3 regions of the Nocardia sp. NBC_00881 genome follow, and region 1 is predicted to be linked to each of the others. Evidence: riboswitches for the same ligand, from Rfam matches in the RefSeq annotation. Region 1 holds a riboswitch; each other region holds the start of a gene.

Region 1 (3,267 bases):
GGAGTTCAATCCGCCCCGGGACGCCGCCGCCGAGGCGCGGTTGTGGCGTGCCGTGCGCCAGTTCGAGTGCATGCACCCCGCGTTCGTGTCGATGACCTACGGTGCGGGCGGTTCCACCCGTGACCGCACCGTGCGCATCACAGGAGAGCTCGCGCAGGAGACCACCCTGCTGCCGGTCGCGCACCTGACCGCGGTGGAGCACAGCGTCGCCGAGCTGCGTTCGCTGGTCGGCGCGTACGCCGACTCCGGGATTCGCAACATCCTGGTGTTGCGCGGCGACCCGCCAGGCGATCCGCTCGGCGAGTGGCACAAGCATCCCGACGGCGTTTCCTACGCAGAAGAGCTGGTGCGCATCGTGCGCGACCTAGGTGACTTCCACGTCGGCGTCGCGTCGTTCCCGCAGGGCCACCACCGCTCGCCCGACCTGGCAACCGACACCACGTTCCTGGCCGCGAAACTGCGTGCGGGCGCGGAGTATTCGATCACGCAGATGTTCTTCGACGTCGAGCACTACCTGCGCTTGCGCGACCGGGTCGCGGCGTTCGACCCGGTCGAGGGCGCCAAGCCGATCATCCCCGAGCTGATGCCGATCACCTCGCTGCGCACCGTGCAGCGTGCCGAAGAACTATGCGGCAGGCCGCTGCCCGCCGCCGTCCTGGAGCGGTTGCGCAAGGCAGCGGGCGACGGCTCCGAGGAGAACGCCGCCGCGGTGCGCTCCGCCGGCATCGAGATCGCCACCGAGATGGGGCAGCGGCTGATCGACGAAGGCGCGCCCTGTCTGCACTTCATCACCCTCAACTTCGCCAAGGCGACCAGCGAGGTGCTCACCAATCTCGGCTACGGCGTCACCGCCGCACCGATCAGCGCCTGAGTCCTCGCTTCCGGCGGCGTGGCCGCCCGAATCCGGGCCCAGCGCGACGAAAGCCGGTGCGGCCGCCGCGCCCAGACCGATGAGCGTGATCGACGACGATCCGCCACCGAGACGAAGTGATGCTCGTCGAGCCAGTATCGGTGGTAGCCCCATCGTTCGGCGTGCCGCGCCAGCTCGATCGCGTTGCGCAGCGCCTGCTGCGGTGTCGATCACGCGCTGATCGGGGACGGGTCGAGGACTGATAGCGGAACGGTCATGCGGCCCGCCCCTGCGTCGGGTCCTGTTCACCCGCCTCGATGGCCACCCGCAGCCGGTTCTGCGCTGGCGCTACCGGGCAGGTCGCGAAATCGGTGAAAGCGCACGGCAGGTTCGCCGCCCTGTTGAAGTCGAGCGACACCGTGCCGTCCACCTCTGGTGCGCCCACGGCCAGTGAGCGTGCCACGGGGTAGGTGGTGACACCACTGGTGGCGTCGGTGAACAGCAGCCGCAGGTTGTCCGGGGTGCCGAACGCGACAGCCCGCTCGGTGACCTCGCCGACGGTGAATTCGATGGTGCCCGAGGCGATGTGGTAGTGCTCCAGCCCGTCGACCACCGCGCCGGTGGTCACTGTCTGCTGTTCGTCGAACGGCGTGAACCGGCCGGACACCACCCAACGTGGATTGGGCGCGTAGGTCGGGATGCCGTCGAAGCCGAGCAGATCCGGCGCTGCCGGATCGTGTACACGGACGGCGTAGCGGCCGGTCCGGCGGATCACCTCGAGCACCCGGTCCTCATGCAGCACAGAAACTCCCGGCGCACCCTCGGCGGGCCGGACGATCTGCACACCCGCGATGCCGCGGCCGTCGTACTCCAGTCGGTCGGCGGGCTGTGCGGTGATGAAGACTTTGTCGTCGGTGACCCACCAGGTGCCCGGCACGTCCGGCAGCCGCTCGGGCCGGTCGGTGAGCCAGTGCAGTCCGGTCAGACTGAGAATGCCGACCGGATCGCGCAGCTGGTCCTCGCGTGCGTGGTGCCAGCGCGCCCACTCGATCTCGAAAACGCTGGTGATGCTGGTGGTCATGACGCTCGGGCTCCTTCGTGGGCGGTGGTGCGATGGTGGGTATGGCGCAGGCTGGGTGGTCGCACGAGGTGACTCCCTCGGCGTGTGAGTCGTCGCGCTGGCGCTTCGGAGGGCGTTCTCGAGCGCGTGCTGGGTCCGGACCGCCTAGCCCGGCTTCGCCGGGGGCGGCATCCGGTGTGGCGAACGCACTCATGACGGAGTCCTTCTGGGGGAACGAAAAGACAGCGCCGGGAGCGGCGGTCGCATCACCCGGCCAGCGACGGGTGCACGGGCTGACTGCGGGAGGATCAGCTACGACAGCTCGCGGAGGTGACTGTGCACTGGTCGATGTGGCGACGGCCCCAGTGCTGGCCGTGGGCAGGGATGATCACTTCAATTCCTCCATCGATCCCGGCGGAAGCACCCGCACCCGGTGACCGGGGGGTTGCTGCGACGTCGATGAGCCAGGTCTCTCGGTCGCTCTGGATGGTTGATGCCGACCCTCGGTCAGCCGATCCCAGGGTCGAGTCGAATTATCATGCCCAGTAAGTTGGCTCTGGAACAAGAGAAGTAATCACCGTGAACGTAGACCTTGCTGCTCGCGGATTCATCGGATCTTTGTAGTAGCCAGATGTGCGCTGATGCCAGGGGTGAACATCTCCGTCGCGTAAGCCCGGGGAACGGGTCGCCGAATGTCATGAGTCCGATGCAGCATACGGCCTTTGCCGGTGGTGGGAGACCACGGCCGCGCGCGTGCGACATCGGCCTGTACCGGTTACTCGACCGCGGCGGCGTTCTGCCTCGACAGCACTCCTTCTACGTCGCCCGACGGTGGCGGGAGCCCCTTTGCCAGGTACCGCTTCTTCCCGCCGACGGTCGGCGTCACCGCAGTCCCGTGACCGTCCGGCCGCGCGGAACGCGTCCTCCGCCGCGGGGTGTGCTTTCGGCGGGGCCCGCTACCCGGTCGCCGATCCGAGTGGGCGGCCTTTCCAGCGCAAAATGCCCTGGCGGCGGGCGCGGCGCGAGCGCGCCCACAGCAGAAGATACGCCCCGATCGAGAGCGGATGCGCTAGGGCGGCAACGACGTCCGTGCCCGAGAGCGGGCCGCCGGTCTCCGTGGAACGGGCAAGCAGCCTGCTCGTGACGGCGGCGAGATAGCCGAGCAAGCCCATGCGGCGGACCGCGCCTTTGCCGAGCATCGCGGCCGCCGGTGGCACCCAATAGGTCACGGCGGCGAGTAGTGCCACCGCCGCCCCGCCGGGAACGGTGCCGCCATAGGCCGACCACAGCCAGCGGGTGTAGCCCGCGTCGAGTTCGGCCGCGCCTCGGTACATCCTGGTTCGCGCCATCGGCCCCG
Region 2 (3,267 bases), 2.0 Mb from region 1:
ACCGGACCACCATGCGTCGGCCACCCGCCGAGAATCGGGCGTAGTTTCGTCATGTGACCGAAGCGCCACGGCCTGACACAGAGTTCCAGATCCCCGATGATCTAAGCGGCATCACGGCCGAGCAATACCGCGCCTCCCTGCGACACTATCCAGCGGGCGTCACCGTGGTCACACTGTCCGCGCAGAAGGGGCCGGTCGGCTTCACCGCGACCTCGTTCGCTTCGCTGTCGCTGGAACCCCCGCTGGTCTCCTTCAATATCGCGCACACCTCCTCCAGCTTGTCCGCGCTGCTGGAAGCCGAATCCGTGGTCATCCACTTCCTCGGCGAACACCAGCAGCACCTGGCCCACCGCTTCTCCAGGGCCGCCGAGGAACGCTTCACCGATCGCTCCCTGTGGACCACCCTCGACACCGGCGAACCGGTCCTGCACGGCACCCCGATCTGGCTGCGTACCGCCGTGCGGCAACTCATTCCGATCGGCGATCACACGTTCGTTGTGGGCCTGGTCACCCGGGTTCACGACAACACGGACGAGAAACCCGCCGCCGCCCCGCTCCTCTACTACAACGGGCGCTATTACCGCCCGTCATCGCTGGGCGACTGAACGGGCAGTGCGGCTCGCGACCCGCGGTCGCGGCGGCTCAGCCGCCGTCCAGCGCGGCGAAGTCGACGTCGAGCGGGAACGGGTCGGTCAGACGGAGCACATCTTGATGTGTTTCGGCCAGCCGGTAACTGCGACTGGCCCAATCCAGGCGGTACTCCTGAATAATCTTTACCTTCCGATCCGCGGCCTTCAGCCGAGGAGGCAGGGGGCAGCGCCGGTGGGGGCGGCTGAGGTGAAGGGGCGGGTTTCGGGGGTGGGGTTCCACAGACCGTTGGTGGCGGCGTAATCCCAGGCGGGGCCGGTGCGGACGAGGGTGGCGACCGCCTCGACGAGGCGTTCCACGTCGGCGGAGGTGGTGCCGAGGCCGATGCTGGCCCGGAGTGCGCCATCCAGACCGAGACGGGTGAGCAGCGGGTGAGCGCAGAAACGGCCGTCGCGGACACCGATGCCGTGTTCTGCGGAGAGATAGGCGGCGACGTGGCCGGGGACGAAACCATCCAGCGTGAAGGCGACGATGCCGACGGTGTCGGGGCTGTCGGTCCAGATGCTGAGCAAGCGAACACCGGGAATGGCGGCCAAGCCGTCGCGAAGTCGGTCGGCGAGCCGGTGTTCGTGGGCGGCAAGAGTCTCGGCGTCGATCGCACAGAGCGCGTCACAGGCGGCGGCCAGCGCGGCGGCGCCGAGCACATTCGGCGACCCGGCCTCGTGCCGCTGCGGAGCTGGGGCCCACTCGGCCGCGGTCGTGCTCACCTCACGCACCGCCCCGCCGCCCGCCAAATACGGCTGGGCCGCGTCCAGCCAGTCGCGGTGGCCCACAAGCACGCCCGCGCCGAACGGTGCGTACAGCTTGTGCCCGGAGAAAGCCAGGTAGTCGATGCCCGTCTCGCGCAAACTGATTCGCCGGTGCGGCGCCAGTTGCGCGGCGTCCACCAGAATCCGGGCACCGCACTGGTGTGCGATGGTGGCCAGCCGTTCCAGCGGAAGCACCTCACCGGTCACGTTCGACGCGCCGGTCACCGCGAGCAACGCGGCCGGTCTGCTGCACAGCTCGGCGACCAGCGTGCCGATGGTCTCCTCGACGGTGTCGGCGGCCGCTACGACGCGCCGGCCGTTCCTGGCCCACGGTAGGAAGTTGGCGTGGTGCTCGATATCGAGCACCACCGTCTCGCCGGGCACGCAAGAGGCCAGCAGGTTCAGCGAGTCGGTCGTGTTGCGGGTGAACACCACGACCTGGTCGTCGGCGGCGTCGAGGAACCGGGTGACCGAGCCGCGCGCGGCCTCGTAGCACTCGGTGGAGATCCGGGAGGCGTAACCCGCGCCGCGGTGCACGCTCGCATAGAACGGCAGCAGCTGCTGTACCCGGTCGATGACCTGCGCCAATGCGGGCGCGCTCGCCGCGTAGTCGAAGTTGGCGTAGGTGGTCGTCCCACCCTGCACGAGCGGCACTCGGAGGTCGTCGCCGGAGACCCGGGCGAGAGCGGCGCAGGTGTTGTCGACAGCAGTGGTCATCACGTAAATCCCGTCGGTTCAGGGACCCGCGATCGAAATGATTCGTCGAGTCCGCGCTTGCCGCGCCCGGTCGGGCGTCGGCCCGGTCGTCACCCGGAGCACCCCACCGCGGAGGAGGGTTGCCGACCAACAAGCCGGGGCTTCACGCTGGCACTCATGACCTGACCCGAGACTGGCAGACACGAGCTGGAACTGTCAACCTGGTTCCCCCGGAACGTGCGAAACCGACGCCGCTCGCGGGGCAACCACGACCACAAGTGGACGGGGATCTGGTCGGCGTCGGGGTGAGATCGTTGACCGACCGTCAGCGATTATCTGGCGAACCCCACACACCGTGACCAGACGCTGACTTGCAATAGCGGGCACAGCATCCTTGCAATAGCGGGCAAAGCATCGCCCGCTCCCGCGGACCGGTTCGGTGAACAACGAATCAACTACAACCCGGGTACCGTGGACGATTGGCCAGCGTGGCGTTTGCCCTTTGGTAACCCAACTATGACACAACTATCGGAAGTGCGAGGCCAGTTCGATGGGAGGTGCGCAGAGCACCATGCTCCAGCCCCAGGTTGACGCGACAGCAAGCCCACTGCTGCGAGCCGGCCATGCCCCCCAGGTCCGCACGCTCGTCGACATCCTGACGGCCACCGCACTCACCCACCCGGACGCCCCCGCCATCGATGACGGCCAGGTGGTGCTCTCCTACCTGGAGCTGGTGGTCGAGATCGAGAAGACCATGGCCCGGCTCGCCACGGCGGGCGTGCGACCCGGCGGCCGGGTCGGCGTGCGTCTGCCGTCGGGCACACGCGGGCTCTACATCACCATCCTCGCCGTCTTGTACACCGGCGCCGCCTACGTGCCGGTCGACGCCGACGACCCCGACGAGCGCGCCCAGCTGGTCTTCGGCGAAGCCCAGGTCACCGCAATCGTGACCGCCGAAGGGATCGAGACCACCTCCGCAGGCATCCGAGCGGCCGAGCGGGACACGCGCGACGACAGCTGGTCCACGCTGCCTACCCCCGACGACGATGCCTGGATCATCTTCACCTCCGGCTCCACCGGAACGCCGAAAGGTGTTGCCGTCACCCACCGCAATGCCGCAGCCTTCGTCGACGCCGAAGCCGACCTGTTCCTGCGCGACGCCCCGATCGGTCCC
Region 3 (3,267 bases), 2.8 Mb from region 1:
GCCGATGCCGGGGACGTCCAGGGCGCGGTCGGCGTTGGCTCCGGTGGAGAAGATCACCGCGTCGTAGAAGATGCGCAGGTCATCAAGGGTGATGTCCGTGCCGTAGTCGATGTTGCCGAGCAGCCGCACCTGCGGCTTGTCGAGCACCTTGTGCAGGGCGGTGATGATGCCCTTGATCCGCGGATGGTCCGGTGCGACGCCGTAGCGGATCAGCCCGAACGGCGCGGGCATGCGCTCGAACAGGTCGATGCTCACCTCTGCGTCGGATTTCATCAACGCGTCGGCGGCGTAGATCCCGGCCGGTCCGGCGCCCACGATCGCGATGCGGAGCGGGCGAGTCTCGGCGGTGTGCGCGTCAGGCCCGGAGGAGGCAGCTTGCGTCACCACGGAGGGCCCGCGTACACCGCTTGTTGATCCTGCACTCTGTTCGGTCATCTCTTACGCGCACCCTTATGGTCGAAACAATTAACGACGTCGGTCCTTAGCTTAGGCTAAGTTGACGCACTGGCTTGGTTGCACCCTGTCGGTGCCGACACCGGCGATGCTGGCTCGGGTCTGCACGGTGCCCGGTTCACTGCGACGACGAGCTGCCGATTGGCGATGACAGCTGGCCGCAGTCCCGCGATTCTATCGGGGTGGCCGATGCCTCCCCGCGCCGGTGCGTGAACCGGGTGGATGCCATCGAACGTCACAATCACCGGCTACCCGTTCCTGCGCGCGCTATAGCGACCGTCCGGTCTCCGTCGAGCAATAGGCGTGTCCCGAAGGGGGCCCGAGCGCTCGATACCGGCACCGACCAGGGATCATCGTGTCATGACCGAGCAGCAGCCGACCGCGGGCGAGGACGAAATCATCCAGGTCGATCAGACCGACAACCGCTCCGCGGTTCCTTTCGCCGCGGCCGCGGCGGTCGCGGTAGTCGTGCTGGTCGCGATCGTGCTCGGCGGGATGCTGTCGCCGACTGAGAAGAATGTCACAGATTCCGACCGGATCGTCGCGGCGGTCCGTAACTTCGTCGAGGGCTCCAACAACACCGACACGGTGCCGCCGCCCGGCACCGCCTGCCAGGGCTTCGATTCCGCGCGTTCGCCGCTGGCCGGACAGGCGGGGCCCGGAAAGTCCGTCGAGATCACTGAACTCGACAATCCGATGAGGGACGGCGACAAGGGCAAGGCGACCGTGACCACAAAGGTCGACGGCAACGAGGCGACGGCGACCTGGAATCTGACCAGATCCGGCGACAAGTGGCTGGTCTGCAACTGACCGTTACCGCAGTGCGAACAATCGTTTGACATGGCGACCCGCGTCGGTGCAATCTCAGTCGAAGGTCATGAGAACCAGTGTCAAGCCCCGGCATTACTGGTCGGCAACCCTCCTCCGCGGTGGGGTGCTCCGGGTGACGACCCGGCCGTCGCTTCAACCCGAGCGCGGCAAGTGCGGATACGCAGGAGGTGCACATGAGTTATGCCGGTGATATCACTCCCCAGCAGGCGTGGGAAGTTTTGCGGGATCATCCCGAAGCCGTCTTGGTCGACGTGCGGACGGAAGCCGAATGGAAATTTGTCGGCATCCCCGATACGAGTTCGATCGATCGGCCGACGGTGCTTATCGAGTGGGTCGACTCCACCGGCGCGCGCAACGAAGCGTTCGTCGAGCAGCTGAAGCAGGCCCTGGTGGACCACACCCCGGACGCTCCGGTCGTGTTCTTGTGTCGTTCCGGCCAGCGTTCGATCGGCGCGGCTGTCGCCGCGACCACCGCGGGCTATCACACCTCCTATAACGTGCTCGAAGGCTTCGAAGGTCCGCTCGACGAGTTCGGGCATCGCGGCGGCTCCGGCTGGCGTGCCCTAGGACTTCCCTGGCGGCAGTCGTGATCACCGGCGGTGCGTTCGACCGCCCGCTGCCCGAGGGCGTCGGTCCCGCGACGCTCGGTGTTCGGGGTGGGCTGCGGCGCTCGGGTTTCGAGGAAACCGCCGAGGCGCTCTACCTGACCTCCGGCTTCGTTTACGAAAGCGCGGAGGCCGCCGAGGCCGCCTTCACCGGCGACGTCGAGCACTTCGTCTACTCCCGTTACGGCAACCCGACGGTCGCCATGTTCGAGGAGAGGATGCGGCTGATCGACGGCGCCGAAGCGTGTTTCGCGACCGCGAGCGGAATGTCGGCGGTATTCACCGCCCTCGGTGCGCTGCTCGGCGCCGGTGATCGACTCGTCGCCGCGCGCAGCCTGTTCGGCTCTTGCTTCGTGGTGTGCGACGAGATCCTGCCGCGCTGGGGCGTGGAGACCGTCTTCGTCGACGGCGAGGATCTGGACCAGTGGGAGCAGGCGCTGTCGGTGCCCACCCAGGCGGTGTTCTTCGAGACGCCCGCCAACCCGATGCAGACGTTGGTCGATGTACGCAGGGTGACCGAGCTGGCACATGCGGCGGGCGCGAAAGTGGTGCTGGACAACGTCTTCGCCACACCACTGCTGCAACGCGGTTTCGAACTCGGTGCCGACGTGGTGGTCTACTCCGGTACCAAGCACATCGACGGCCAGGGCCGGGTGCTCGGCGGTGCCATCCTCGGTGCCAAGGACTACATCGACGGTCCGGTGAAAACGCTGATGCGTCATACTGGGCCGGCGCTGAGCCCGTTCAATGCGTGGACGCTGCTCAAAGGGCTGGAAACGATGCCGCTGCGAGTGCGCCATTCGGCGGAGTCGGCGCTGCGGATCGCGCGATTCCTGGCGGACAACAAGGCCGTCAGCTGGGTGAAGTACCCATTCCTGGAATCACATCCGCAGCATGTTCTGGCCACCAGTCAGATGAGTGCGGGCGGCACCGTGGTCACCTTCGAGCTGAAGGCGCCCGAAAACGAGGCGAAGAAGCGCGCTTTCGAGGTGCTGAACCGGCTTCGGATCGTGGACATCTCCAACAACCTCGGCGACGCCAAATCCCTGATCACCCATCCCGCCACCACAACCCACCGCGCGATGGGCCCCGAGGGTCGAGCCACCATCGGCCTCTCCGACGGCGTCCTGCGCATTTCGGTAGGTCTCGAAGACGTCGAAGACCTGCTCGGCGATCTCGACCGAGCACTGGCCTGACCCGCACGCACCGCATGTGCCCAACGGGCCCCTGCAGGGTCAGGTGGTGGTGGTGTGCTCGATCTTGGTGAGATGGGCGATGTTCGCCTGGTCTTCGGGGGTGCCGCTCGGTTCGGTGGTGAACCACGCGTCGAGGATTTCGCGGAGTTCGGCGCTCGAGGTCGAACGGAGGCTCAGAGCGA

Evidence for each region. Region 1 has a riboswitch for S-adenosylmethionine ahead of OH799_RS34470 (DUF1684 domain-containing protein). Riboswitches for the same ligand answer to the same signal wherever they lie in the genome.
Region 2: another riboswitch for S-adenosylmethionine. It lies ahead of OH799_RS26435 (aminotransferase class V-fold PLP-dependent enzyme); the one in region 1 lies ahead of OH799_RS34470 (DUF1684 domain-containing protein).
Region 3: another riboswitch for S-adenosylmethionine. It lies ahead of OH799_RS22630 (rhodanese-like domain-containing protein); the one in region 1 lies ahead of OH799_RS34470 (DUF1684 domain-containing protein).

Annotation. Positions count from the first base shown of each region.
Region 1 covers NZ_CP108798.1:8,094,558-8,097,824, forward strand. Annotated here, with positions in the region: gene OH799_RS34460 (methylenetetrahydrofolate reductase) at 1-871, shown strand, start outside; partial or broken gene OH799_RS34465 (LLM class flavin-dependent oxidoreductase) at 932-1,128, opposite strand; gene OH799_RS34470 (DUF1684 domain-containing protein) at 1,125-1,931, opposite strand; SAM riboswitch class I at 2,310-2,403, opposite strand; gene OH799_RS34475 (glycosyltransferase) at 2,867-3,267, opposite strand, start outside.
Region 2 covers NZ_CP108798.1:6,142,045-6,145,311, reverse strand. Annotated here, with positions in the region: gene OH799_RS26440 (flavin reductase family protein) at 54-605, shown strand; gene OH799_RS26435 (aminotransferase class V-fold PLP-dependent enzyme) at 795-2,114, opposite strand; SAM riboswitch class IV at 2,163-2,276, opposite strand; gene OH799_RS26430 (Pls/PosA family non-ribosomal peptide synthetase) at 2,665-3,267, shown strand, end outside.
Region 3 covers NZ_CP108798.1:5,305,416-5,308,682, reverse strand. Annotated here, with positions in the region: gene OH799_RS22640 (FAD-dependent oxidoreductase) at 1-435, opposite strand, end outside; gene OH799_RS22635 (hypothetical protein) at 814-1,263, shown strand; SAM riboswitch class IV at 1,327-1,443, shown strand; gene OH799_RS22630 (rhodanese-like domain-containing protein) at 1,458-1,874, shown strand; gene OH799_RS22625 (O-succinylhomoserine sulfhydrylase) at 1,871-3,085, shown strand; gene OH799_RS22620 (RpiB/LacA/LacB family sugar-phosphate isomerase) at 3,125-3,267, opposite strand, start outside.